Regions from separate parts of the Pseudovibrio sp. W64 genome, predicted to be linked through region 1. Evidence: predicted binding sites of a transcription regulator. Region 1 holds the regulator's gene; the other holds the start of a gene.
What was found. Region 1 encodes LexA, which represses DNA repair genes until DNA is damaged. Its sites were predicted from a motif close to TGTTCNNNNTGTGTTCNG; they were not measured.
Positions count from the first base shown of each region.

Region 2: uvrA (excinuclease ABC subunit UvrA) is a predicted target of LexA. The motif match lies at 3,610-3,627, and genes of this name have one in related genera.

Region 1 covers NZ_LMCI01000043.1:22,080-36,400, reverse strand. Annotated here, with positions in the region: gene lpxB (lipid-A-disaccharide synthase) at 1-695, shown strand, start outside; gene PsW64_RS24155 (hypothetical protein) at 832-1,287, opposite strand; gene PsW64_RS24150 (hypothetical protein) at 1,334-1,801, opposite strand; gene PsW64_RS24145 (hypothetical protein) at 1,814-2,269, opposite strand; gene PsW64_RS24140 (GNAT family N-acetyltransferase) at 2,588-3,073, shown strand; gene PsW64_RS24135 (hypothetical protein) at 3,074-3,559, opposite strand; gene PsW64_RS24130 (hypothetical protein) at 3,822-4,307, opposite strand; gene PsW64_RS24125 (hypothetical protein) at 4,497-4,949, opposite strand; gene gltA (citrate synthase) at 5,188-6,480, opposite strand; gene gltX (glutamate--tRNA ligase) at 6,712-8,136, opposite strand; gene PsW64_RS24110 (ComEC/Rec2 family competence protein) at 8,262-10,814, shown strand; gene lexA (transcriptional repressor LexA) at 10,710-11,432, opposite strand; gene PsW64_RS24100 (molybdopterin molybdotransferase MoeA) at 11,682-12,896, opposite strand; gene moaC (cyclic pyranopterin monophosphate synthase MoaC) at 12,893-13,396, opposite strand; gene trpC (indole-3-glycerol phosphate synthase TrpC) at 13,454-14,245, opposite strand; gene trpD (anthranilate phosphoribosyltransferase) at 14,259-14,321, opposite strand, start outside.
Region 2 covers NZ_LMCI01000031.1:111,059-125,379, reverse strand. Annotated here, with positions in the region: gene uvrA (excinuclease ABC subunit UvrA) at 464-3,397, opposite strand; gene PsW64_RS13955 (single-stranded DNA-binding protein) at 3,799-4,356, shown strand; tRNA gene PsW64_RS13950 (tRNA-Glu) at 4,624-4,698, opposite strand; gene gloA (lactoylglutathione lyase) at 4,889-5,329, opposite strand; gene PsW64_RS13940 (cold-shock protein) at 5,747-6,328, shown strand; gene PsW64_RS13935 (DUF192 domain-containing protein) at 6,445-6,882, shown strand; gene galE (UDP-glucose 4-epimerase GalE) at 6,947-7,936, opposite strand; gene PsW64_RS13925 (cation diffusion facilitator family transporter) at 8,006-8,938, opposite strand; gene PsW64_RS13920 (MarC family protein) at 9,049-9,681, opposite strand; gene gyrA (DNA gyrase subunit A) at 10,015-12,795, shown strand; gene PsW64_RS13910 (DUF4274 domain-containing protein) at 12,915-13,469, shown strand; gene coaD (pantetheine-phosphate adenylyltransferase) at 13,610-14,113, shown strand; gene PsW64_RS13900 (peptidylprolyl isomerase) at 14,313-14,321, shown strand, end outside.

The DNA of each region.
Region 1 (14,321 bases):
GTGATTATGTGGGACATCCGTTGATTGAACGGCTTGCGGATTTGCGGCCTGCTCCGGGGGAGCGCGCAGAGCTCGGGACAGGCAGAAAGCAGTTGGTGGTGCTTCCTGGCTCGCGTACCAGTGAGGTTTCGCGGTTGCTGGAGCCGTTTGGTCAGGCTGTTGAGCTGGTTTGCGCACAAGACCCAGATGTGGATGTGATCATTCCAGCAGTGCCTCATCAGGAACAGCGCATTCGCGATGGTGTGGCTTCCTGGAAGGTGCAGCCGCGTATTGTGACGGGTGAAGCGGAAAAGTTTGCGGCATTGCGACAGGCAAATGCAGCGCTTGCGGCCAGCGGTACTGTGTCTTTGGAGCTGGCGATTGCTGGTGTGCCTATGGTCATAGCTTACAAGCTGGACTGGTTCTTCCGCCGCCTGAAGCAGATCAACCGGTTCGTCAAGATTGTTGCGGTGGACACCATTGTGCTGCCCAACCTTGTGCTTGGAGATCACAGCATCAAGGAATATATTGAAGACGAAGCGGCCCCTGAAGTGCTTAGTCAGGCCGTACTTGCGCTGCTGTCTGATAGTCCAGAGCGGCGGGCGCAGCTGGACGCGTTCTCTCGTATTGATGAAAAGATGCGTTTGCCTGAAGGGGAAAGCCAGGCAGGCAAGGCTGCCCGGATCATTTTGGAAACGGCTGGAGTTTCAGCTTAGGTGCTTTTGAAAGTGATTCATTAAATGGGTGTAGCTCTTTGAAAACCAAGAGTCATTTGGCGTTGCGCTTAAAGTGATGCTTTAAGCTATGAGTTTAAAGGCCTGAAGGGATCTTCAGGCCTTTTTATATGGTGGCTTAGTTGCTGACCACTTTGACCTGAATGACGCCTCTACACGTACCGTCGGAAAAGACACCGGAGGCTTCCTGGCTGCCGATCAATCCTGTTGCTGCCAGTTCCACATCTACAGGTGTTTTGGTTTCATCATCGGGGAAGATGATTTCATATTGGTTCTCGATGGAGAAGATACCTTCGCTTACGTTTCCGCCGAGTGCAATGACTTCGATGTTATGTCCTTCTTTGGTTGTCCGCTTGAGTGGGTTGCTTGCTGAATCTGGATTACTTTGCGTTGTGAAGTCGGTGCCATAGCGCTTTTCACAGGTGCCATCATCAGGGCTTCCATCGGTCATGGACAATTCAGAGAAGGTGATTGTTCTGTTGCCGGGGCCTAATCGTTGTGTGAGGGCCTGTGCTGATGTGCTGGCAATGGTCATAGCCAGAATGCAGGCGGAAGTCAGGAGGAATGGTTTCATTGTTCTATCCGTCCCGTTTTATTGAGTGGTATGGTGCAGTGTTGTATCATTGTGCTGCTGTATTCTTTACGAGCATGATCTGTACGGTGCCGCGGCATATTTTGTCAGAAAAAACTCCGGAAGCTTGTCTGTCTCCAATGAGGCCGGTTGCTATCAGTTGAAATTTGATAGGTTTAGCTTCGGTGTCATCGGGGAAGGTGAAGAAGTATTCATTTTCCAGCGAATATACGCCATCTCCCAAGCTGCCACCTACATGGGTCATCTTGATAATGTGCCCTTCATAAGTGTTGAATTCCCGCTGTTCAGGGAGGGAGCCGGGGTGTGCTTTTACAGTAAAGCCCTTCCCGTAGCGCCTTGTGCAGATCCCGTTGTCCGGACTTCCGTCCACCAGTGACGGGTCGGTGAATGCGGAAAACTTGTCGCCGCGCCCCAATCGCAGGCTCATCGCGTCTGCATTGATGCTTGTGAGCGTCAGGGCTGTCAGGGATATCACTGTGCAAAGGGCGGCTTTCATCGGGCTCGGGTCCTACTGCTGGGCCGATTGAATGGTGACCTTGCCGCGGCACGTGCCATCCGAGAACACGCCTGAGGCTGTTCCGCTGCCAATCAGGCCGGTTGCGAACATCTTCACATCAATTGTTTCTTTGTGTTCGTCATTGGGGAAGATGATCTCGTATTCATTTTCGATGGACAGGATGCCATCCCCAATGGTGCCTCCGGTGGAGGAGATGATGATGTCGTGGCCTTCTGTCGTCGTCTTTTGAGCGTTTGGTGAAGATGTGTCGGGATGGTCTGCGGTTTTGTAACCTGTTCCGTAGCGTTTTGCGCAGGTGCCGTCGTCTGGCGTGCCGTCTGCCAATGTCAGCTCGGAGAATGTGACGGATTCATTGTCATTGCCCAGACTGTGATCGTCTGCCAGAGCCGTGCTGCTGATATAGGCAATTGCGCCAAGGCTTGCTGCTGCACAGAGAAATTTCTTCATGGGTGCCACCACTTGTTATTTTCAGGCTTAAAACCGCGCAAAGAGTAGTCCTGCTGCGTTAACGTAGATGTTTTTGCTGAGCTTCGATTTTCTTTAGGATGAAGAATGGGTTTTGGGGATACTGCTGGATTTAGCCAGTTTCTAATGCACTACGCATAAACATCCGTGAAAACTGAAGATTTACGCAGTGCAGGGGCTGGAAAATCCGGGGCTTGTGATAGGCTATGCTCTTCATTGCATTGATGCATCGTGGGTTTTCGCCTGTCGTGTTTGTTTTGAGAATGAGTGTGCAGGTCAGCTACAGATTTTGAGGTTTTTATGAAAGTCAGAGACGCGGTTCTGGCCGATGTTGAAGAAATCAGCAGTTTTTTGCAGGAACTTGCTGCGTTGGGAAAGCGCAGTTTGCCGAGTGATGAGGCCTATGTGACCTCTCACTATATTGCTCATGCAGATAAAGTCCGCTGTTCTGTGGTTGAAGATGTGGATGGGACCCTGCTTGGGCTGCAGATCCTGAAACGGGCATCAGAGGGCAACACTTATGGTGTGACGCCGGGTTGGGGCATGATCGGCACCCATGTGCGCCCGAGTGCTGGGCGCCGCGGTGTCGGGCGGGCCTTGTTTGCTGCAACGCTTGATGCTGCCAGACAAGCCGGTCTTGAGAAGATTGATGCCACGATTGGTGCCTCCAACCCGGAGGGGTTGGGTTATTATGAGGCGGTTGGCTTTCGCACCTATAAGACCAACGAGAGTTCTGTCAGTAAATGTTTTGAGCTGACTGAGGCAACTGCGCCTGTCCAGAAATGATCATTTGACGCCGACGACAGAGAACCTTCCGGAGCAGATGCCATCTGAGAAGACGCCGGTGAAGATTTTTGAGTTCACGAAGCCGGTTATGAACTGGGTGTTCTCGACTTCTTCATCTGGATCATTGGGGAAGGTGATGAGGACTTGTGAGTGTTCGGCATAAATGCCGTCACCGCGAAGCTCACTGCGGGCGTAGAGGGAGAATTTGTGTCCTTTGTCGCTGACAAATTGTCCGCGCCGTCCGTTTGGATCGGGGTAGACAGTGTATCCGTTGCCATAGCGCTCTTTACAGAACTCGACCCCAACTGCATCTGTCAGGACTGTCAGGTTCTGGATGGCGATTTGCCGTGATACAGACAGGCGTTTCAGGTCTGTGAAGGGATTGCCCCGGTTGTCGCGGTGGGTGATCTGAGCATTGGCTTGCCCCAGCATCCCAATGGTGAGGATGAGAGCTACACCGGACTGTTTCAGTTTTGTAAGGCGCATGTCTACTCCCATTTCAAACCTGCTGTGCCTGACCTCTCGTCCCGGATCTGTCGGCGACAGGACTGAGGCTTGTTGCTGCACAGAAAATCTTCTTCATGGGGAGCTTCCACTCGTTGCTGTTCAGGCCTTACGACCCGCAAAGAATAGTCCTGCTGCGTTAATGTAAATGCTCTGGGTTCAATTTGATTTTCTTTAGGATGAAGAATGTGTTTCGCGCGATTGTCCGGATTTAATCAATTTCTCGAAGCAGCGTTTTGCGGGATCAATTGGCGGCTACGATGGAGAAGTGCCCGCTACAGACGCCATCAGAGAAGACGCCGCTGAACATCTTGGAGTTGACGAAGCCGGTGATGAAGGCAGTCACCTCGACCTCTACGTCCGGGGCATTGTGGAAGGTGATCAGCAGTTTTGAGTGTTCTGCATAAATGCCATCCTGACGCCACTCACTGCGATCGTAGAGGGAGACTTTGTCGTTCAACTTGCTGATAAACTGCCCTTGTTTCCCGTTTTGGTCAGGAAAAATGGTGCCGCCTTTGCCATAACGTCCCTCGCAAAACTCAATTCCCACGGCATCAGTCAGGACTGTCAGGTTGTCAATTAAGACTTGCCGTGTTGGAAGCGCGCGCTTCATGTCGGAAAACGGATTGGCCTTATTGACGCGATTGACGATCTGACTGCTGGCTGGCCCTAGCAGTCCAAAGGTGATGAGGAGAACAACACCGGACTGCTTCAGCTTTTTAACTCGCATGCTTTCTCTCGTTTTAAACCTGTTGCGTCCCATCTCTTGTACCTGAACGGTCAGGATTGGTGCGGCTGCGAAATGCTGTTGGACGATGAACCGGACGTGCCTTTTGCACCGGACCATTTCGGTTTGGGGAACCTCTCAGATTATCTGGCTCTGTCTGTGTCAGTTCAACGGAACGGTGGTGAGCGGGCTTTACTGGAGTTTCAGCGGGCCAACAAAGACCTTGCCGGTGCATGTGCCGTCTGTGAATACGCCGCTGTAATGGTCTCCGCCAATCAGGCCGGTTACGAACTGAGTGACCTCGATCTCTTCCTCTTTATTGCCGGGAAACGTCATCATAAACCGGTCGTGCTCTGCAAAAATGCCGTGTCCCAGGATCTCGTTTGTATCGACCAGCGTTACCGTGTGCCCTTTATCGCTGATGTAGGTGCGCTTAGGGGCTTCCTTGGAGGGGGAGACTGTATACCCGTCACCATATCGCTCAACGCAGATGGAATTGTCTGATGTGCCGTCCTGCATGCTCAGGTTTGAAAAGACAACGTCTCTGGAGGCTTGTGTGGTGTCGGTGTTTGCTAAGGAATAGCTTGCCAGACCAGCAGAGAGGAGCGTGAAAGCTGCAAAAACAGGGAGGGGGGCAAGACGCATCAATACATCCTTTTCTGATGCCAGTGGTAGTGCCGGGCACTTGGTCAAACATCAAGGATAGGGATGTGGTGAGGCATGAACAGGATTAAGCCGCCTCATGGTTTGCGTGTGTTGAACGCAATGGGCGCTATTCAAATAAAAAGGAGGCAAAATGCCTCCTTTTTCTAAGTCTGTCTATCAGCTCAAGCAGCTTTGCTACACTTCCCGAAAACCGGTATCCGTTTTTCGGAGAATGTTCTTAGCGGCGCTGGTCGATTGGCTGATAATCACGCTCGGAATAGCCGGTGTACAGCTGGCGTGGACGACCGATACGCTGGGAAGGATCTTCAATCATTTCCTTCCACTGTGCGATCCAACCTACTGTACGAGCCAGTGCGAAGAGCACGGTGAACATGGTGGTTGGGAAGCCCAGAGCACGCAGGGTGATGCCGGAGTAGAAGTCAATGTTTGGATAAAGCTTCTTCTCAACGAAGTAAGGATCGGTGAGAGCAACTTTTTCCAGTTCCATTGCCACTTCAAGAAGCGGATCGTCCTGGTGGCCCAGCTCTGCAAGCACTTCATGACAGGTTTTCTGCATGATGCGCGCGCGTGGGTCGTAGTTTTTGTAGACGCGGTGACCGAAGCCCATGAGGCGGAACGGATCATTCTTGTCTTTTGCACGTGCTACATACTCAGGAATACGGTCAACAGAACCGATTTCGGAGAGCATGTTCAGAGCTGCCTCATTCGCACCGCCATGAGATGGACCCCACAGACATGCAATACCAGCTGCAATACATGCAAATGGGTTTGCGCCTGAAGAACCAGCAAGACGTACGGTGGATGTGGAAGCATTCTGCTCGTGGTCAGCGTGCAGGATGAAGATACGGTCCATGGCACGTGCCAGAACCGGATTTACTTTATATTCCTCACATGGAACTGCGAAGCACATGTGCAGGAAGTTGGATGCGTAGTCCAGATCGTTTCTTGGGTAAACGAATGGCTGGCCAACGTGGTATTTGTAGGCCATTGCAGCAATGGTCGGCATCTTTGCGATCATGCGCAGGGATGCAACCATGCGCAGGTGTGGATCAGAGATGTCGGTGCTGTCATGATAGAAGGAAGAGAGAGCTCCAACGGTACCGGTCATGACTGCCATTGGGTGGGCGTCACGACGATAACCCTTGAAGAAAGAGCTCATCTGATCATGGATCATGGTGTGATAAGTTACACGATGAACAAAATCGTCCTTCTCTGCGCGTGTTGGCAGTTCGCCGTACAGCAGCAGATAGCAGCTTTCCAAAAAGTCGCCGTGTTCGGCGAGCTGTTCAATCGGGTAACCGCGGTAAAGCAGAACGCCTGCGTCACCGTCGATGTAAGTGATCTTGGATTCGCATGAGGCAGTTGATGTGAAACCAGGGTCCAGTGTGAAGTGATCAGTTTGCTTATAAAGCGAACCGATGTCCAGAACATCAGGGCCCATGGAGCCAGAGTGGACGTTAAAGTCCCAGCTGTTGTCTCCAATAGTCAGTTTCGCTGTTTTGTCGCTCATATCAGGCAACCCCCATTTTGTATCTCCTCATGCGACTTGCTTCATTTGTGTACAAATGAATACACTGCATGATCTGACGTTTCCGCCCGGAGGAGAGTGTTGTCGTGGAACTGCCTATATCATTTGCCGCGATGGGGCAAGCGCCCGCAACCAATGCTTTTAGCTATAAGTGTAACTACCGCTACGAATGACTAGTATTTGCAGCGGTAGTTTCTTTTAGAATTCAGCGAATTAAGCTGAAAGATCACGAATGCGTGCGCAAGATTCGTCTTTTCCGAGCACTTTGAGCACGTCAAAGATGCCTGGGGATGTGCCACGACCAGTGAGTGCAGCGCGCAATGGCTGAGCAACTTTGCCGAGTTTCAGCTCTTCTGCTTCAGCAACTGCCTTAACGGCAGTCTCGGTGCTCTCCACGGTCCACTCGTCCAGTGCTTCCAGAGCAACCAGAACCTTGCCAAGAACAGCACGTGCCTCGTCAGAGAGGATCTTTTCAGCCTTTGCATCCAGATCCAGCGGACGCTGAACCCAGAGGTAACGAGCAGATTCCTGCAGTTCGACAAGGGTCTTTGCACGCTCTTTCAGGCCAGGCAGAGCTTCAACCAGTTTGTCCTGGTTTCCATCGCCTGCAATCCACGCCATGACGTCTGCGCCGCCTTCCACGTCCATCAGATAGGTGAGGAAGTGACCGAGCAGCTCCTCATCGCTTTCTGAGCGCATGTAGTGAGCGTTCAGGTTTTCCAGCTTCTTGAAGTCGAAACGGGACGGGGATTTGCCGACAGCGTCCAGACCAAACCACTCGATCATCTGATCGGTAGAAAAGATCTCGTCATCGCCGTGGGACCAGCCGAGGCGTGCCAGATAGTTGCGCATGGCGGATGGCAAGTAGCCCATAGCCCGGTACGCTTCTGCACCTACTGCGCCGTGGCGCTTGGAGAGCTTTGCGCCATCTGGTCCGTAGATCAGCGGAATGTGCGCCATGACCGGGACATCCCAGTTCAGAGCCTTGTAGATCAGGGACTGGCGTGCTGCGTTGGTCAGGTGGTCATCGCCACGAACGATGTGGGTGACGCCCATGTCGTGATCGTCTACCACAACGGCCAGCATGTAGGTTGGGTTGCCATCAGAACGCACGAGGATCAGGTCGTCCAGATCCTTGTTGGCGAACTTGACGGTGCCCTGAACCTGATCTTCCACGATGGTGTCACCTTCAAGCGGTGCTTTCAGGCGAATGGCAGGGGCGATGCCTTCTGGTGCTTCAGATGGGTCACGATCACGCCAGGTGCCGTCATAGCGCGGCGGGCGACCTTCTGCGCGGGCCTTCTCGCGCATCTCGTTCACTTCTTCCGGGGAGCAGTAGCAGTAGTACGCAGTGCCGTCCTTGACCATCTGCTCAGCAACTTCGCGGTGGCGGTCAACGCGGCCATACTGGGAGATCGGCTCGCCGTCCCAGTCCATGCCCAGCCAGGACAGACCGTCCAGCAGCGCATCTACGGCTTCCTCAGTGGAGCGGGAGCGATCGGTGTCTTCAATGCGCAGCAGCATTTTACCGTCGCTGTGTTTTGCCAGAAGCCAGTTGAACAGGGCTGTACGGGCGCCGCCAATATGCAGGTAGCCAGTAGGAGAAGGCGCGAAGCGCGTCACAACAGGTTTAGTCATAGGTGTTCCGGAAAAGTTTCAAGTTACTTCGAATAGTTTGGGGTAATTACGGCGGGGCGCCGTACCTCTGCGGGCTGTGTACCATAGCATTGAAAAGTTCCCAAGTGGCAGAAAGGGACTTAAGGGTGCGCGAGGGGCAATCATCCTCAGACAAGACGCAATCTGGTGGCTGTGCTCCCAGAATAGGTGAGCTTTGCCTTGAGGAGGATAAGTTTTCTTCTGCGCCGTTTGAGACCGATACGGCGCTTGCTGGGCGAACTACACAGCAACGCACAAAAACGCAAGTCAACGCAAAAAACGCACATAGCAACGCAAGCATGCGTTTTGCTGAAGAGAAACAGCGCCTTAGTCTTCGTGATGTGCTTCAAAGGGCACGTAAGCTGCTGGGTTTCGTGCTGAGGCCGGATTGGTCAGCTGTCATGACTTATGCCCGCTCTGCGCTCGTGCAGGATTGGAACAAGGGGCATGGCATCCTCTGGTATGCGCTTTGCCATTTAGCTGGTGTGCTGGTTTATTTCTCACTCCCCGCCGAGCCTTACAGTGTTTTAAGCGGAACTCCTTTTATCTTATTGGGAGTATTCGCTTTTCGTCGTTGGAAGATCGGGCGGTTAACGGTTGGGCTGACCGCGCTTTTGTTCTTTACTGCCGGGTTCTTCCTTGCTGATTTGCGCGTGGAGTATGCGCGCGGTGACCCGCTGGAGCGCCCGGTTACACGCAAAGTGGAGGGTGTGGTTGCTGGAGTGAAGCATTCTGGCAAAGGGGCTTACTCCGTCATTTTTGCAGATGTGACAACACTTTCGCAGAAGGGCGTAACTCTTCTTTCTTATCGCATCCGGATTAGCATCAAGGGGATGAAAGAGGCACCCGTGATGGGGGACAGGATGCAGCTGAAGGCTCGGTTGTTGCCGCCGGGAGGTGCGGTGCGCCCCGGTGGGTATGACTTTGCCCGAACTGCGTTTTTCAGTGGGATTGGTGCGGTCGGCTATGCGCTTTCCAAACCGGTTGTTGTGGCACAGGTAGAGGGCACAAGTTTTCTGCAAGGGATAGAGCGTGTGCGCAGTGGGATAGCACAGCGGATCCGGCGGGTGTTGGATAACAGCCCGGAAAGTGCGTTTGCTGTTGCACTTCTGGTGGGCAAGCGAGACTATCTTGCCACCGCTGACAAGGATGCCTTGCGCAATGCAGGGCTTGCTCATGTGCTCGCTATCTCCGGCATGCATATGGGACTTGTGACCTCTCTGGTCTTCCTTGGTGCCCGCCTGATCCTATCCCTCAGCCAGTCGCTTGCGCTGAAAGGACATATTCACGTTTATGCCAGCGTGGCAGCACTGATTGCGGCGATTGTTTATCTTGGTTTGTCAGGAGCTTCTGTGGCAACGCAGCGGGCTTTTTTGATGGCGGCGATGATTTTATGCGCGGGTCTGCTTGGTCGGCGGGCCTTCAGTCTGCGTGGTCTGGCGCTGGCTTGCCTTGTGCTTTTAAGCCTGAGGCCGGAGGAGGTTCTGGCTCCCGGGTTTCAGATGTCCTTCATTGCAGTGCTCGCCTTGCTCTCAGCCTATATGCTTGGGAAGGATTGGTTGCTCGGTAATCGAGATAGTTCGCGAAGACGGAATACCTCATGGTTTCATAGGATTAGTCGTGTAATCTTAAAGTGGATTCTAGCTTGTGCGTTGACCTCGTTGATTGCAGGTGCTGCCACGGGGCCAGTTGCGGCGATGCATTTTGAGCAGGTTGCGCCTTATGGAGTTCTGGGGAATATTCTTGCTATGCCATTGGTGACTTTTGTGGTTATGCCCCTTGGGTTATTGAGTCTGTTGGCGATCCCGTTTGGTGCGGATGCGTTCTTTCTGCAAGGGATGGAGGCTGGGTTGGCGCTGGTGCTGAAAGCTGCTTACTGGGTGAGCTCACTCAGTGAGGGGCTGACCAGTCTCGGGGTTTCCAGTGCTCCAGGGTATCTGCTCGTGATCCTAGCGATTGTCGTACTGTGTGTGATGCCGCTGCGCCTGAAATGGCTTTCACTTCCGGCATTTACGGTGAGTGTCCTGATGTTTGCCGGTGGCAAGGCGCCTGATCTGATGATTGCGGATGCGGGCAAGCACATTGCTTATTATGGGCAGGATGGTGCGTTTCGACTGACGTCCTCACGTATGTCGTTTGCTGCTGACAGCCTGTTGCGCGCTGGTGGAGTTTCGGCGGGTTCGTTCAAGCAACACAAGGTGAGGGCTTCAGATCGGTCCTGTGATGATCGCGGCTGTGTGATTGAGATATTCCCTCAGCAGCCTGCAGAGGGAGGGAGGATAAGCTCTGCGCCGATCCTGTTGGCACAGTCCAAAGTGGCTGATGTTTTGGAGGCTGACTGCCATCTTGCCACCATCGTCATCACGCAGGTTCAGGCGCCTCCGGCTTGCCGGGCTGAGCTGGTTATTGACCAGAAGGTTTTCGGAGAGCGCGGTTCAGCTTACATCTGGCTTTCTGTTGGTGCTGAGGGCGGGGAAAGAATAAAAAAAGTGCGCTGGGCATATGATGCTCAGCGCAGGCCTTGGAATCCGAAATTGCCTCAGGCAACCAATGATTTAATAGCGGCGGAAGAGCGCAATCATCTTGCCTTGCACGTGGACGCGGCCCGGGCCGAAGATGCGAGTTTCGTAGGCGGGGTTGGCCGCTTCCAGCGCGACTGAGGCGCCTTTTTTGCGCAGGCGCTTCAAGGTTGCTTCTTCTTCATCAATCAGCGCCACAACAATCTCGCCGTTATCAGCCGTGTCACCACGTTTGATCAACACGGTATCTCCATCGAAGATACCGGCATCGATCATGGAATCGCCTTTGACTTCCAGCGCATAATGCTCGCCGCGACCCATCAGATCAGCAGGCATTGCGATGGTATGGCTTTGTGTCTGGATTGCTTCGATTGGGACGCCTGCAGCAATGCGGCCCATGACCGGGATTTCCAGCGTTGGCACTTCGTCTGGTGATGTGGCGCGTGGAGGTGGCGGCGTTGCTACTTTCTTGCTCAGGGAGCCCTCAATCACCTCAGGTGCAAAGCCTTTTTCCTTGGCGGCAGGCTTCAGGCCCGGAGAAATGGAGTCTGGCAGTTTGAGGATTTCAAGTGCACGAGCTCTGTTCGGCAAGCGGCGAATGAAGCCGCGCTCTTCCAGAGCTGTGATCAGCCGGTGAATGCCGGATTTGGAACGGAGGTCCAGCGCGTCCTTCATCTCATCGAAGGAGGGCGGAACACCGGCTTCCTTCAAGCGTTGATGGATGAACATCAAAAGCTCGTGTTGCTTCTGTGTAAGCATCTTTTATCCCCGTTCGCTCCTAAGGCGCTGATTGAAAGTGAGCGGCCATTCCTGACCAATCGCGGTTTTGTAATTCCAAGAAGCTAAAAGACTTCAACTTCTGCGATTGGAAGGACAAAACACGAACGTACTCTACCTGTTCTCATTGTGTTCTGCAATGGGTTTGTTGAGGTTAAGCCCTGCTAGAACTGGGGGATTTGGTTTCTGGTGGGTGAGTGGGCAGGGGTTGCCCACTCCTGATGACTGGATTTAGCGTAGCTTGAGCAGCTCCACTTTTTCACCTGCCTTTGCAGCTGGTGCGTGTGGTGGGCGAATGATCAGGGCATCTGCTTTTGTCAGCAAGGCAAGCATGGAAGAGTCCTGTTTGCCAAACGGCGTTGCTATCAGATCTCCGTGTTCATCTGTACTCAGGCTAGCGCGCAGGTAGTCCTGGCGCATATCATTTGCAGGCAAATCAGTTGCCAATGTGGCTTTGGTAACGCCTTGATTTGTCACAGAGACCGTGCGGCCTAGCATCTTATCCAGAAGCGGGCCAAGGAAGAGGAGTGCGCATACAAGGCTGGAGACTGGATTGCCAGGAAGGCCGAGGACTTTCATGGGGCCAAGGGCTCCGGCCATGAGGGGCTTGCCCGGGCGCATGGCGATGCGCCAGAAGCCTAGCTCCATGCCTTCAGCGCCCAGTACGTCCTGAATGAGATCGTGGTCGCCCACAGAGGCACCGCCGAGTGTCACCAGTACATCGGCTTTTGCTTCAATAGCCTGTTTCACGCGTGCCGTGATTTCCTCAGGCTGGTCTGGTGCAATGCCCAGCATCATTGGCGTTCCGCCACAGTTTCTGACGAATTCTGCGATGCCGACCTGATTGGACGCTATGATTTGATTCGGACCTGGTATCTGACCTGGCTCGACGAGTTCATCACCATTTGCGAGGATCGCAACGACTGGCTTTTTGCGCACTGGCAAGGTTGCGTGGTTCATGGCGCCTGCAAGAGACAATTCACGGAAGCCGAGTGGTGCGCCCGCCTTCAGGAGGGTCTGGCCTTCTTTGAAGTCGAGGCCTGCTGGGCGGATGAACTTACCAATAGAAACGGCTTCCTCGCAAAACAGGTTATCCCCGTCACGGCGAGCGTTTTCCTGCATCAAAATTGCGTCGACGCCTGCTGGAACAGGTGCACCTGTAAAGATGCGCAGAGCTTCTCCGGCTTGCAGCGTGCCATCGAAGTTATGCCCGGCAGCAATTTCTCCAATAACTTTCAAGGCAGTCTCTGGATCGACCGTATCAGCAGCTTTGACGGCATATCCATCCATCGCTGAGGCGGAAAATGGAGGCTGCGTTCGTGTTGCGGCAACATCTTCTGCCAGAATGCGTTTTCCAGCTTCAAGTAGTGGAAGCTGCTCGGTGTTGGTTGGCTTCACATCTTTCAGGAGGCGGTCCAGCGCTTCTTCAATACTGATCAAGCTCATTGGGAGTTATCCTCCTCAGCCAGATAGTGACCGGACTTGCCGCCCTTCTTCTCCAGCAACCGGATTTCACCGATCTCCATAGAACGGTCAACGGCTTTTGCCATGTCGTAAATTGTCAGGCAGGCAACGGAGGCGGCTGTAAGTGCTTCCATCTCGATGCCAGTCTGGCCTGACACTTTTGCGAAGACTTCGATCTCAATTCCTGGCAGCTCAGGGTTGGGTGTGAAGTCCACCTGAACCTTGGAAAGCGCCAGAGGATGGCAGAGAGGGATCAGCTCGTGTGTGCGCTTTGCAGCCATGATGCCAGCGATGCGCGCTGTTGCAAGTACGTCGCCTTTCTTGGCGTTGCCTGAAAGGATCATGTTCAGAGTCTCAGGCTGCATTTTTACCTGACCGCCTGCACGGGCAATGCGTGAGGTAACCTCTTTCTCCGAAATGTCGACCATATGAGCCGCACCGCTGTCATCTAAGTGAGTGAGTTTTGGAGAAAGTTCTGACATTTTCTTGCCTCTGGACACAGTTTGTTCAGGTGTCTGCTTTTGCCAAGCAGTTGATTTTTAGCGTTTAAGCAAAGCTTTGGTTGCGGTTTCCACATCTTCCTGACGCATCAGACTTTCGCCGATGAGGAAGGTGGAGATGCCGGAGTTTTCCATTCGGGAGAGGTCTTCCGGAGTGAACAGGCCGCTCTCGCCAACGATGATCCGATCTTGCGGGATCAGTGGTGCGAGCCGCTCGCTGGTTTCCAGAGATGTCTCGAAGGTTTTTAGATTGCGATTGTTGATGCCAACAAGCGGAGAGGAGAGCTTCAGTGCGCGTTCCAACTCAGCGTCGTCATGAACCTCGATAAGCGCATCCATGCCCAGTTCAAATGCGGCGTCTTCCAACTCTTTGGCCAGTTGGTCGTCAACAGCTGCCATAATGATCAGAATACAGTCAGCGCCCCATGCACGTGCTTCATGAACCTGATAGGTGTCATAAAGGAAGTCCTTGCGCAGAACTGGCAGGGAGACTTCAGCGCGAGTTGTGACGAGATATTCTGGTTTGCCCTGAAAGGATGGTGTGTCTGTCAATACGGACAAGCATGCTGCGCCACCGTTTTCATAGGCTTTGGCGAGTGCGGGCGGGTTGAAGTCAGCGCGGATCAACCCCTTGGATGGACTTGCTTTTTTAACCTCTGCGATCAGGGCGTACTCACCGTTCGCATGCTTGGCTTTCAAAGCATCTGCAAAGCCGCGTGTTGGTGTTGCTGCTTTAATCGCCTCATTCAGATCAGCCAATGAAGTTTGCGCTTTGGCAGCAGCAATTTCTTCACGTTTGTAAGCTTCGATTTTCTTAAGGATATCTGACATGGGATCCGTGGTCTTAGAGTTTCATATTGGCAGCTGTTGCAGCGTCGGAGGCTTCAACAAGTTTGTCCAGTCGGGA
Region 2 (14,321 bases), on a different contig from region 1:
CCATCAAGCAGCTTGGGAGGAGGTGCTGCCTGAGGATTGTATGTTAGGCTGCCGAGGTTTAATTGGGAGGAGTTCCTCAGCGGCCTTGAGTTGGTTTATACAAAAGACTTTCCAATTGTGCATCACATCATTTCGCATGTCCGATATGCTAAAAATGCATGGCATTATGGCAAATGATGGCGCTACCATTCTTCAAAACGACATAAATGCTAAAATTAACGATTGTGCAGTGCGGTAATTTTGTGATTTGCGGCACAAATCTGCATACCTGAAGGGCTGGGAGTGCTGTTTTTAGGCAGTTGGTGCTGAAAACTTAATCATATCTCAATGTGTCGCCGGCTTTGGGTGGGGTTTGCAGAGGCTCGGCGCCAGTTGGTATTTTGTGTTGTTTTCGCGGAAAGAGACTGTTGGGGTGGTGGTCTTTGCAAAAAAATGACCGGGACAGAGCCCGGTCATTTGGTTTTTATTCTGCGGCGTCCAGCTTGTTGGCGCTTCGCCTTTCAAACAATTCCTTGAGGAAGTGTCCCGTATAGCTCTCTGGTACCTCTGCCACATCCTCTGGGCGGCCGGTTGCGACGATGGTTCCGCCGCCGTCCCCGCCTTCAGGGCCAAGGTCAAGGATCCAGTCTGCGGTTCTGATCACTTCCAGATTGTGTTCGATCACGAGGACTGTGTTGCCCTGATCGACCAGCTCATGAAGGACATCGAGCAGCTTGGCGACATCGTGGAAATGGAGACCGGTTGTTGGTTCGTCCAGAATATAGAGCGTACGGCCAGTTGAGCGTTTGGAAAGTTCCTTTGCCAGTTTCACACGTTGTGCTTCACCGCCGGACAATGTGGTCGCCTGCTGGCCGACCTTGATGTAGCCGAGGCCCACACGGGCGAGGGTTTCCATTTTGTCGCGGATGGATGGCACGGCAGAGAAGAAGCTTGCTGCTTCTTCAACGGTCATGTCCAGTACATCTGCAATGGATTTGCCCTTGAACTGAACTTCCAGTGTCTCGCGATTGTAGCGCTTGCCCTTACAAACATCACAGGTGACATACACATCAGGTAGGAAGTGCATCTCGATCTTGATAACACCGTCACCCTGACAGGCTTCGCAGCGTCCGCCTTTTACGTTGAAGGAGAAGCGGCCTGGCGCGTAGCCGCGCGTTTTCGCTTCCGGCATGCCTGCAAACCACTCCCGGATTGGAGTGAAGGCGCCTGTGTAGGTTGCCGGGTTGGAACGCGGCGTTCTGCCAATAGGGGACTGATCAATGTCGATGACTTTGTCCAGACGCTCCAGGCCTTCAATCCGGTCATGCGGAGCAGGGTTGTCGCGTGCGCCATTGAGGCGACGAGCGGTTGCCTTGTAGACAGTATCGATCAGGAATGTGGATTTGCCGCCACCAGATACGCCGGTTACGCAGGTAAATGTGCCAAGCGGGATGGTTGCATTCACGTCTTTGAGGTTGTTGCCGCGTGCGCCGAACACCTTGATCTGACGGTTCTTGTCAATCTTGCGCGGCTCATCTGGTTGCGGAATGCTCATTTTGCCGGAAAGATACTTGCCGGTGAGGGAGGCCGGATTGGCCATCACTTCATCTGGAGTGCCTTTGGCAACAACCTGTCCGCCGTGGATGCCTGCGCCCGGACCCACATCTACCACGTAATCCGCGGTGAGGACGGCATCTTCGTCGTGTTCTACCACAATGACTGTGTTGCCCAGGTTGCGCAGGTGTTTCAGGGTTTCCAGAAGGCGGGCATTGTCGCGCTGATGCAGGCCGATTGATGGTTCATCCAGAACGTAAAGCACACCGGTCAGGCCGGAACCGATCTGGGAGGCCAGGCGAATACGTTGGCTCTCACCACCAGACAAGGTTCCGGAAGAGCGGTCCATGGAAAGGTATTCCAGACCAACATCGTTGAGGAACTTCAAGCGCTCACGGATTTCCTTGAGGATGCGATATGCGATTTCGTTTTGTTTATCGGAGAGCTTTTCATCAATGCTGGAGAACCAGTCATGTGCGGTTTTGATGGAAAGGGCTGTGATCTCGCCTATATGGCGATCTGCTATTTTGACGCAAAGAGCCTCAGGCTTGAGGCGGTAGCCTTTACAAGCATCGCAAGCATGGTCGGATTGGTAGCGTGAGAGCTCATCGCGCACCATCTGAGAATCTGTTTCACGCCAGCGCCGCTCGATGTTGCCGACAACGCCTTCGAATGGCTTTTCGGTTTTGTAAGAGCGGGTGCCGTCATCATAAACAAACTGCACTTTTGTGTTGCCGGTTCCGAATAGCACCGCATTGCGGAAGTCTTCCGGAAGGTCTTTCCAGGCTTTGGTCATTGGCTGCTTATGATGCTTGGCCAATGCTTCCAGTGTTTGCGTGTAATAAGGAGAGGTTGAGCCGGTTTTTGACCATGGCAGGATCGCGCCGCCTCGAAGGGACAGGGTTTGGTCCGGTACAACGAGTTCGGCTTCAAACGCCAGTTTTGTGCCGAGACCATCGCAAGTCGGGCATGCGCCAAACGGGTTGTTGAACGAGAACAGACGCGGTTCAATCTCCGGGATGGTGAAGCCGGAGACCGGGCAAGCGAACTTTTCAGAGAAAATGAGCTGCTTTGCTTTGCCTTTTTCATCCTGCTGATCTGCAAACTCAACAGTAGCGAGGCCTTCAGCCAGCTCTAGTGCGGTTTCCAGAGAATCTGCCAGGCGGCCAGCCATATCTTCGCGCACAACGATACGGTCAACAACGACATCAATATCGTGTTTGAACTTCTTATCCAGAGCGGGCGCATCGGCGATTTCATAATACTCGCCGTCAACTTTTACGCGCTGGAAGCCCTTTTTCATGAGCTCAGCGAGTTCTTTTCTATACTCACCTTTGCGGCCACGCACGATTGGTGCCAGCAGGTAAAGGCGGGTTCCTTCTTCTAATGTCAGAATACGGTCTACCATTTGGGAGACGGTCTGACTTTCAATTGGAAGGCCCGTTGCCGGAGAGTATGGAATGCCTACGCGCGCGAACAGAAGGCGCATGTAGTCATAGATTTCTGTGACTGTGCCGACTGTGGAACGTGGGTTTTTGGAGGTTGTTTTCTGTTCAATGGAGATTGCAGGTGACAGGCCGTCGATCTGATCTACGTCCGGTTTCTGCATCATTTCAAGGAACTGGCGGGCGTAAGCGCTCAGGCTTTCAACGTAGCGGCGCTGCCCTTCAGCGTAAATCGTATCGAAGGCAAGAGAGGATTTGCCTGAGCCGGACAGGCCTGTCATGACGATCAGGCTGTCTCGTGGAAGATCCAGGTCCACATTCTTCAAGTTATGTTCGCGAGCGCCACGTACAGTGATCTGCTTCATAAGGTCTGCGCGCGCGGGAGTATTTTGTGTGTCATGTGTTGGCGACTTCGCCATGGAACTGTCCTTTATCACGGATACCGAGTTCGCATATAAAAAGCAAAACAGGTCTGGGCGCGATCCTCAAAATGCAGGAGAATGAGCGCTGGAAATCAGGTGGAACATAAACGGAACAATTTTAAGGAGCAAGCCTTTTTGAGTTTGCTCTCGTAAATTTGTCTTTTAGAAAAATTGAGAGTTGAACTTGGCAGTTTTGCAAGGCATTGTATCGGAACAAAAATAGAACGAGCAGAGAGCCTTGCTTGCGGGCGCCTGATATTCCGACTGAAAGCCTAGGAAATGTGGACAACCACCGCGGGTTTGAGAAAGTCTGTTTGAATTGTAGAGCGCGGAGCATAGGTTACTTGCCAACTTAACTCGCTTAAACTTTGGGTGGGTTCAGACTTAGGAGTAATTCAATGGCCGGTAGCGTCAATAAAGTCATTTTGGTTGGAAATTTGGGCGCAGATCCGGAAATTCGCCGTACGCAGGACGGTCGTCCGATCGTCAACTTGCGTATCGCTACTTCGGAGAGCTGGCGTGACCGTAACAGCGGCGAGCGCCGTGAGCGGACCGAATGGCACCGTGTTGTTGTGTTTAATGAAGGTCTTGCAAAGGTTGCCGAGCAATTCCTGCGCAAAGGCTCCAAGGTTTACATCGAAGGTCAGTTGCAAACTCGCAAATGGCAGGACCAGAGCGGCCAGGATAAATACTCCACCGAGATTGTTCTGCAGGGCTTCAACTCTACGCTGACTATGCTTGATGGTCGCGGCGAAGGCGGTGGTGCAGGCGGCCAGGGTGGCCAGTCCGGAGGCTTCGGCGGCAGCGGCGGCGGTGGCGGCGGATACGACCAGGGCGGTGGCTTTGGTGGTGGTGGCTCCAGCAATCAGGGCGGCGGCTTCGGCGGTGGCGGCGGTGGTGGCCAAGCACCATCTGGCGGCTTCGGCGGTGGAATGGACGACGAAATTCCGTTCTAAGCCAAGCATGTAATTCAAGATGGCCCGGAGTGAGCGCAGGTTCACGACCGGGCTTTTTTGTGTTCCGGCGTGAGGTCCTGATCAGAGGGTGATGCGGGTAAGGGTCTTACCTTGCGACTTTACTCGGGCTTAAATGGATTGGTTGCAGCTATGGGGATTGGAGAGCTTGTTTGCAGAGATGTGTCGTCAGTGCTTGCTCTCAAAATAATAGAGAAACAGCGCATAAAGATGCGATGCTAGCAAAACAAATAAATTAAAGGAGAGAATTGGTACGCCCAAGGGGAATCGAACCCCTGTTTCCGCCGTGAAAGGGCGGCGTCCTAACCGCTAGACGATGGGCGCACACTACAGCATTTGCGCAATGTGGCGCGCTGTGAGGTGGCTTATAAGTTTTCAGTAGGATATTGTCTAGTGCTTAAAATTTTATAATTCAAACAATCCACAAATATGGATTTGGTCTATTCTTTTCTTAATTATTGTTAGATTTCAGCGCCTCAATTGAAATTGAGGCGCTGAAATACTTGTGCTGAAATTACCAGCTGCCGGTGTTGCCCATGGAGAGCCATGGCTCAGCTGGTTCAAGGCTTTCACCTTTTTGCAAAAGCTCAATGGAAATTCCATCTGGAGAAACAATGAATGCCATACGGCCGTCGCGTGGTGGTCGGTTGATTGTGATCCCAGAGGCTTGAAGCTTTTCGCAGGTCTCATAGATATTGTCGACTTCATAAGCGAGGTGGCCGAAGTTGCGACCTCCGGCGTACTCTTCCGGATCCCAGTTGTATGTTAGCTCGAGTGCTGGTGCGGAAGATGCGCTGAAGCTTTCTTTGTCTTCAGGCGCAGCCAGGAAGACAAGCGTGAAGCGGCCAGCTTCGCTTTCGTGACGGCGAACTTCTTCCAGCCCAAAGATACTGCAATAAAACTTCAGGGATTCATCAAGATCTTTAACGCGGACCATGGTGTGTAGATAACGCATGTCGAACTCTTTCTTTTATGGGATTGGCTCTATGAAGTGGGAACCAGCAGAGGTTGAAGTTGGCCGAAGCTAGCGCGAAAAAAGCTAGGAGGGAAGGGTGCCTAGTATTTCTGAATTCTGAATATGCAAGGTATGCTCCGCAATAGTGTGTATCTGATGACAAGCGGAGACTTTGAAAGTAACGCGGGGATTCATGGGATAAAATCTTCAGTAGTGTTAGCTATACCCCCTCCAAACTTCAGGTAAATGGTGTTGATAGGACAACACTAACCAAATCAATGGGGGATCATTTAGCTCTTTGTTAATTTTTTACCTTTTTGCCGTCGGGCGTAATGATATTCTTTTTGTGGAATCAAGTGGTGTTCGGTTTTGATCGAGCGTTACATTTCAGATGCGGCAAATTTCGGGGCATTCATCATGGTGGTAAAAACGGCGCCTCAGTTAGGCTCTGTCGAGGACCTGGTTGACGATACAGCCTTAGATGTTCTTCAAGTGGCAGGAACAATCAAGTGGTTTGATATTGGTAAAGGCTATGGTTTTGTAGAGCCGGAAGACGATCTGCCTGACGTCTTGTTGCATGTTACATGCTTGCGCAGGGACGGCTATCAGACGGCGTATGAAGGCGCGCGTGTTGTTTGCGAGGTGCTTAATCGTCCGCGCGGATTGCAGGCGATGCGCATTCTTTCCATGGATGAGAGTTATGCGGTTCATCCTTCTCAGCTGCCACCGTCTCGGACGCACGTGCAGGTGACGCCAGAGGGTAGCTTTATCGACGCGGAAGTAAAATGGTTTAACCGGGTCAAGGGCTTTGGTTTCCTGACGCGCGGCGAAGGCACGGAAGATATCTTCATTCATATGGAAACGCTACGTCGTTTCGGTATTACTGAGTTGCGGCCTGGGCAAAAGGTGCAGGTGCGCTTTGGTGATGGGCCGAAAGGCAAGATGGCTGCGGAAGTTCGGCCTGTCGGGAGTGGTACTCACATTCCGGCATCGCACTGACGAGAGTCTTACCATTTTCAGATCACATTCCTGAGATTTGCTAGTTTTAAGCCCTTGGTGACTTGCCAAGGGTTTTTCTTTGGCTCAAAGCTAAAGAAAACGAGGTTTAGGGCTATATGACGGTTCTTCGAATTGCTTTCATTTTTGTTTTGCTGGGTATGACATCGACGGTTGCTGCGGGTATGAGAACTGAAATTCTTGAAGTGCGTAGTGTCAATGGAACGCATGAGTTCCAAGTTCAGGTCGCTGAAACGCCTGATGACAGGGCTCAAGGCTTGATGGGCCGAACGGATCTGACAGCTGATCAGGGGATGCTGTTCATTTTCCCGCAGTCGGGTCTTCAGTACTTTTGGATGAAGAATACGCCGACTTCGCTCGATATCATTTTCATCGGGTCTGATTATAAAGTTAAAAGTATTGCTGCGAACACAGTGCCGTACTCGGAGGAGATTATCCCTTCCGGTTTGCCTGCTCAATATGTTTTAGAGGTGGTGGCTGGGCGCGCGGCTGAATTGGGTATTCAGCCCGGAGATCGTGTTATCCGTATCCCATAGATGAAGCGTTTAGTGCTTCGCAGAAAAGTGTGCCGACTGAGGAGTTCAGCCGGCGCAATAGCGTCTAAAGACTGTTTTTGAATTGGAGCTTTTTCTCCCAATCCAGCGCATGCTTTACGATTGTTGGCAGATCATCAAAGCGAGGCTTCCATTCCAGATTGCTCATGATTCTGAAGTTGTCTGCGACAACTTTTGGAGAGTCGCCAGCACGGCGCGGCTCTTTTTTCACCTCAAAATTAACGTCTGATACGGCTTTCACAGCGTCGATGACCTGAAGGACTGAGTAGCCGTCACCGTAGCCTGCGTTCATGATAATGCTATCTCCGCCATCGCGCAGGCGTTTTAGGGCGAGGTAATGTGCGCTTGCGAGGTCGGAAACGTGGATGTAATCGCGCACTCCAGTCCCATCTGGTGTGTCGAAATCATCGCCAAAAATGCCGAGATGGGTACGCTTACCGAGGGCAGCTTCGCAGGCCACTTTGATCAGATGTGTCGCATTCTTGGTGGACTGGCCAGTGCGACCTTCCGGATCAGCGCCTGCCACATTAAAATAGCGTAGAGCCGTGTATTTGAACTCGTGGGCGGCGGCCGTATCGCGCAGCATAAGTTCTGTCATCAACTTTGAGGTGCCGTAAGGGCTTAAGGGGGTTAGAGGGGTGTCTTCAGAAACTGGAATAACTTCTGGATCACCATAAACCGCTGCGGTTGATGAGAAGATGAAATGCTTGATGCCACTCTTCACACAGGCTTCAATTAATGCGCGTGAGGCTGCTGTGTTATTCTCATAATATTTCAATGGGTTAGAGACGGATTCTGGGACGATAATTGAGCCCGCGAAGTGAATGACCGCAGAGATGTCGTGGTTGCGGAAGATTGTCTGGAGCAGATTAAGGTCTGTGATTTCGCCTTCGTAAAGCTTGGTGCTTTGCGGGATGGCCCAATCGAAGCCCGTGGACAGGTTGTCTATGACGACAAAATCCTCTCCTGCGTCGTGAAGACACCACGTCATGTGGCTTCCAATATATCCGCAGCCGCCTGTTACAAGTATGGTCATTGTCTGCTCCAAAATTCTTAGTATGTAAGCTTCTTAAGGGGCTAATCTGTGTGTCACTAGGCGGATAAACTACTCGCCCTCAAGAATCTGATGATCGCGTGCAGCCTGAACTTCAAGGAATACGCGTCCGATCAGTGGCTGCGCCCGTTTGATTGTGTCTTCCAGCGAGAAGATGACTTCTTCAACTGCGCCTGCTGTCAGGGCGTCTTCGAAATCCAATGAGGCTGCGAGAAGGACATCATTTGGACCCAGGTGTAGCGTGCGAATCTCATTCACGCCTTTGACGGCTGCTGGTGCTTGTAGAATTTCTCGTACGGAGGCAACAAGTTCGTCAGAAGCGCTTTCGCCGATGAGGAGGCCTTTCGTCTCCAGCGCCAGTACAAATGCTGTGCCTGCGAGGATGAGGCCAATTACGACAGAGGCTGCTCCGTCCAGCCATGCAATGCCCAAAGCTTGAGCGCCGTAGATGCCGGCAAATGCTACGAGCAGGCCAAGCATTGCGGCTGTATCTTCGAAAAGTACAGTGAAAACTGTTGGGTCTTTGCTGTCGCGCACAGCGGCAAGGAAAGGGCGCTTGCCTTTGGTTTTTTTGAACTCTTTGTAGGCGACCATCCAGGCCCAGCCTTCAAAAATGATTGCGAGTCCAAGGACGATGTAAGCGATCAGGGCAGATTCAATCGGGTGAGGATTGAGAATTTTCTGAATGCCTTCGTAGAGCGAAATCCCTGCACCAACGGCGAAAATCATGATGGCGACGACAAATGCCCAGAAGTAAATTTCTGAGCCGTATCCGAACGGGTGTTTTTCATCTGCAGGTTTTTCAGCGCGCTTCATGCCAAGCAGCAGGAGGCCCTGGTTTCCTGTGTCAACGAGCGAGTGAATGCCTTCGGATAGCATTGCGGCAGACCCGGTATAGGCTGCGGCAGCAAATTTGGTGATTGAAATGAGTGTGTTGCCAGCAAGGGCGGCGAAAATCACTTTTTTTGAGCCGTGGGCAGCCATTCGAATCCTCCGTAAAATACAAGGTGACTTTACGAAGGGGATTTGGGACTGCAAGCTTTAACTCATTTGGAGAGAAGAGCGCCCACAAGAGGTATGGGCGCTCACCTGAATTATGAATGCATCTCGATTAACGAGAAGATGCCGTCTGCAACGAACTGAACGGACAGCGCTGCGAGGATCACACCAAAAAGACGGGTGATGATGAGCTGGACTGTTGAGCCGAGCAGTTTATCGATGCGTGCTGCCAGCAGAAACACGAAGAAGCTGAGTGCGAGCACAGACAGAAGGACTGCGATCAGGCTCATCTGGCCAGCAAAGCCTGGTGCCTGACCGGCGAGCAGGATGATTGCAGAGATAGTTGCCGGACCTGCAATGAGCGGAATTGCCAGCGGGAACACTGCTGTCTGGGACAGGTCTTCCTGTTCGACAACCTTTTCCGCACTTTCAGCTTTACGCTTTTGGCGATGTTCGAACACCATCTCAGTTGCAATGATGAAGAGCAGAAGGCCGCCTGCAACCTTAAATGCAGCTTGAGAGATGCCGAGAACTTCCAGAAGCTGGCGTCCGGCAAAGAAAAATGCCAGGAGCGTGATGCCAGAAATGACTATGGCTTTAATCGCGATCTGACGGCGCTCAACACTGCTTGCCCCGGCGGTTACGGCCAGAAAAATTGGTGCCAGACCAATCGGGTCGATGGTGACAAACAGCATGGCAAATGCATTGATGAGGAACTCAATGAGCATTGCGCTTTACCTTGTATGTGGTTTAGCCCATCGTTGGGCGCTTTTACCCGCATTTCTGCGGTTCTTGAGAGGGCGCTACCAGACAATGTTGTATTTGGCAAGAGTTTGATAGGATTTTGCACTGCCTGCGTATAGCTTAGTATTTTTATGAGGAAGAGCGATGCTTTTGAGCAACGAAACTGTGTAGAAAGGCCTAGTAACCAGTGGTCGATGAGGCCGTGGGGTAAGGTAGTTGTTATTAGGTGTCTTTTCAGGGCTTGTGGCGTTTGGTTCTGCGGTTTGAATCGGCTATAAAGGCTAAGAATTCTGACTTAAAATTGATGAGAATAATCCTTGGCAGATCAGGACTTAAGTACACCACCAGGTGGCCTACCCAGCGACATTCGGCCCGTCTCTATCACAGATGAAATGAAGCGCAGCTATCTCGATTACGCAATGAGCGTGATTGTGAGCCGTGCGCTTCCCGATGTTCGTGATGGTTTGAAGCCGGTTCACCGCCGTATTCTGTATTCTATGCATGAAAACGGATATGAGTGGAACAAGCCCTATCGTAAATCCGCCCGCGTCGTTGGTGACGTTATGGGTAAATATCACCCACATGGTGATAGTGCGATTTATGATGCTCTTGTTCGTATGGCGCAGAATTTTTCCATGCGCCTGCCACTCATTAATGGGCAGGGCAACTTTGGCTCGGTTGATGGTGACCGTGCTGCAGCGATGCGTTACACAGAGTGTCGCCTCGAAAAAGTTGCTCAGACACAGCTTTCCGATATCGACAAAGATACGGTGAACTTCAATGAGAACTACGATGGCTCCGAGACGGAACCTGAAGTTCTCCCAGCACGCTATCCGAACCTACTGGTAAACGGTGCTGGCGGTATTGCTGTTGGTATGGCGACCAATATTCCGCCGCATAACATGGGTGAAGTGATTGATGGCACGATCGCAATGATCGAGCGCCCTGAAATCACTCTGCCAGAGCTGATGGAGATTATCCCGGGTCCGGACTTCCCGACCGGTGGTATTATTCTTGGCCGTGCTGGCATCAAATCAGCCTATGAGACCGGACGTGGTTCCGTTCTTATGCGCAGCCGAGTTGAGACGGAAGAAATTCGCTCAGGCCGTATGGCATTGATTGTCACTGAAATCCCTTATCAGGTGAACAAATCCTCTATGATCGAAAAGATCGCAGAGCTTGTTCGTGAAAAGCGGATTGAGGGCATCTCTGACATTCGCGACGAATCAGATCGTCGTGGCATGCGCGTTGTTATTGAGCTGAAGCGTGATGCGGTTCCTGATGTTATCCTGAACCAGCTCTATCGTTACTCTCAGCTTCAACAGAGCTTTGGCTGTAACGTGGTGGCTCTTAATGGTGGCCGTCCTGAGCAGCTTGCACTGCAGGATATGCTGAAAGCGTTTATTGCTTTCCGTGAAGAGGTTATTGGTCGCCGGACCCGGTTCCTTCTGAACAAAGCGCGTGATCGTGCTCATGTTCTCGTCGGTTTGGCTGTTGCGACTGCCAACATTGATGATGTTATTCATCTTATTCGCACAGCACCTGATCCTGCGACTGCGCGCCGTCAGCTGATGGAGCGTAACTGGCCAGCGAAAGACATCGAGCCGCTGATCCAGCTGATTGATGATCCACGCTACGCTATTCAGGAAGATGGTACGTTCAAGCTTTCTGAAGATCAGGCTCGCGCCATTCTGGATCTGCGCTTGCAGCGTCTGACTGCTCTTGGCCGTGACGAGATTGGCGATGAACTCGACAAACTGGCGACGGAGATCAAGGATTATCTTGATATTCTGCGTAGCCGTGAGCGTATTCTTCACATCGTTCGTACCGAGCTTGAAGAAGTACGTGATGAGTTTGCGACACCGCGCCGGACAGAAATTACCGATGGTGGTGGAGATCTGGATGATGAAGATCTGATCCAGCGTGAAGATATGGTCGTGACCGTATCTCATACCGGCTACATCAAACGCGTTCCTCTGGACACCTACCGTGCGCAGCGTCGTGGCGGTAAGGGTAGGTCTGGCATGCGGACGAAAGACGAAGACTTTGTAACCCGTCTGTTCGTTGCCAATACTCATACGCCGGTTCTGTTCTTCTCTTCACGCGGTATCGCTTACAAGATGAAAGTCTGGCGCTTGCCTCTGGCCAGCCCTCAGGCACGTGGTAATGCTTTGGTCAATATGCTTCCTTTAGAGCAGGGTGAACGCATCACATCTATTTTGCCGCTTCCTGAGAACGAGGAAACGTGGGCAGAGCTGGACGTGATGTTTGCGACCAAGCGTGGAACCATCCGCCGGAACAAGCTTTCAGACTTCGCTCAGATCAACAAAAACGGCAAGATCGCCATGAAGTTGGAAGAGGGCGATGGCATCGTCAACGTTATGACTTCAACGGAAGATGATGATGTTCTGCTGACGACCTCGTCGGGTATGTGTATTCGCTTCCCGGCAACAGATGTTCGTGTGTTCTCTGGCCGTAACTCCGTTGGTGTTCGTGGGATCAACCTTGCTGAGAGTGATCACGTCATCTCTATGACGATCCTTGGTCACTTTGAGTGCGATTCCGAAGAGCGGACGGCTTATCTGAAGCTTTCCCGTGCTATGCGCGGTGAGGAAGCAGAAGATAATGTGTCCTTTGAGGACGCGGGCATCTCCGAAGAACGCTTTAAAGAGATGGACGAGAGTGAAGAAGTCATTCTTACTGTTTCTGAAAAGGGTTATGGCAAGCGCACCAGCTCGTACGAGTACCGTACCACCGGTCGTGGCGGTAAGGGGATCGCGGCGATGACGGTGAATGATCGTAATGGCCGCCTGGTTGCGTCTTTCCGTAGTGAGGACAGCGACGAGATTATGCTGGTGACCGATGGTGGACAGCTGATCCGTTGCCCGGTTAACGGCATCCGCATTGCAGGTCGTTCGACACAAGGTGTGACCGTGTTCAATACCTCTGCTGAAGAGCAAGTTGTTGCAGTGGAGCGCATTAGCGAAGCTGATGATGACGAGAATGCTGAAGCTGACGACGTCGTTGAGGCTGGTGCTGAGACTGGCGAAGCTTCGGCACCTGAGGGTGACGGCGGTGAAACGCCAAGCGCTGAGTAAGTGCTGTAGATTTTAGAAAAAGGCGGGGCATGTGCTCCGCCTTTTTCGTAAGTTAACTAGAGATTTTGTATTTAGAACGACAGACGAAGTCAGCTTGGCTGGCTTTGGGAAGGACTTCAATGGATCACTATGATGTATTATGTAAATGGTGGGCGGACCCAGAAGTTCTCATCATACCAGCTGATGAAACAGATCAGATTATTGAGTGGCTCGGGCATCAAACTCCTGACACTTGGCACCAGGTTGTAATGAACTGGAATTGGGATGCCGGTAATGAGGTCTTGTCATGGATTTTGGCTCAGGATAACTGTGACAAAGGTACAGCAGCTTATATTTTCTTGGTTGAAGGGGTAGGACATTGGCTCTGGGGTGCACTTGCTGATGCAGATAAGGCGCATGATACAAAACATATTTGCCGAATAGTTTTAGACAATTGGCACCGCTATATTACTGGTGAACTTAAGCATGAGTACGATGATGACATACCTGATCAGCTCATTGAGATGTTGAGGGAAAAGGGCGATGAACATCAGCTTGCGGATACTCCATTAAAAGAGATTATGCATTACGAGGGCACGCGTGGTGCTGTGTCGAAATACGCATCCGAAGATGGCAAAATCGTTATTGCTCTCGATTACTGGATGAAGACCAAAAGCCTCGAAATTACTTCATAATAAACTAGACAAAAATACTATAAGAAATCGGATTAAACTTGAAACTCAACATTTTTCCCGTTTCAATCGCGCTAGCGCCTGAAAGGTAAGTGTCATTTATGATGCTTATGGGGAGAGGTATTTGTGACGCGAGAGATTATATGAAGCGCATTGCACTTTATCCGGGGTCTTTTGATCCTATGACACATGGCCATCTGGACATTCTGGAACAATCATTGGTTTTAGCTGATGAGGTGATTGTAGCCATTGGTATTCAGGCTTCCAAGGCCCCGTTGTTTTCCTTTGAAGAACGCGTAGAGTTGATCCGCCTTGCGTGTGAAGAACAGTTTGGAGCAGAGAATGCTGCTCGTATTCGCACTGTCTCCTTTACGGGGCTTGTCGTGGACGCCGCGCGGGAGCATGGCTCCAACATTCTGGTGCGCGGACTTAGAGATTCAACCGATCTCAACTATGAAATGCAAATGGCTGGAATGAACGGGGCTATGGCTCCTGACATCAAGACCGTATTTTTTCCAAGCTCACCTGTGATGCGCCCCATTACGGCTACACTGGTGCGCCAGATTGCAAAGATGGGGGGAGATTACAGTTCGTTTGTCCCCAAGTGTGTTGAGGCTGCGCTCAAAAAGCGCTTTGAGATTGCTTAAAAACAACGCAACAGAAAAGACTGCCTATTTGATAGGGTTAGACTTTTTTAGCGCGTCGCGTTTATGTGCAATCACGTAACACCCGCTAAATTTTGTTTTGAATGCGTATCTCTTTTCGAAAGCCAATTGGGAGTTTGGGAGGTACGCCTTGACTAAGACAAGGACAGAAATCTTGCTACGTATCCTGACAGCATGTGCGATGGTTCTG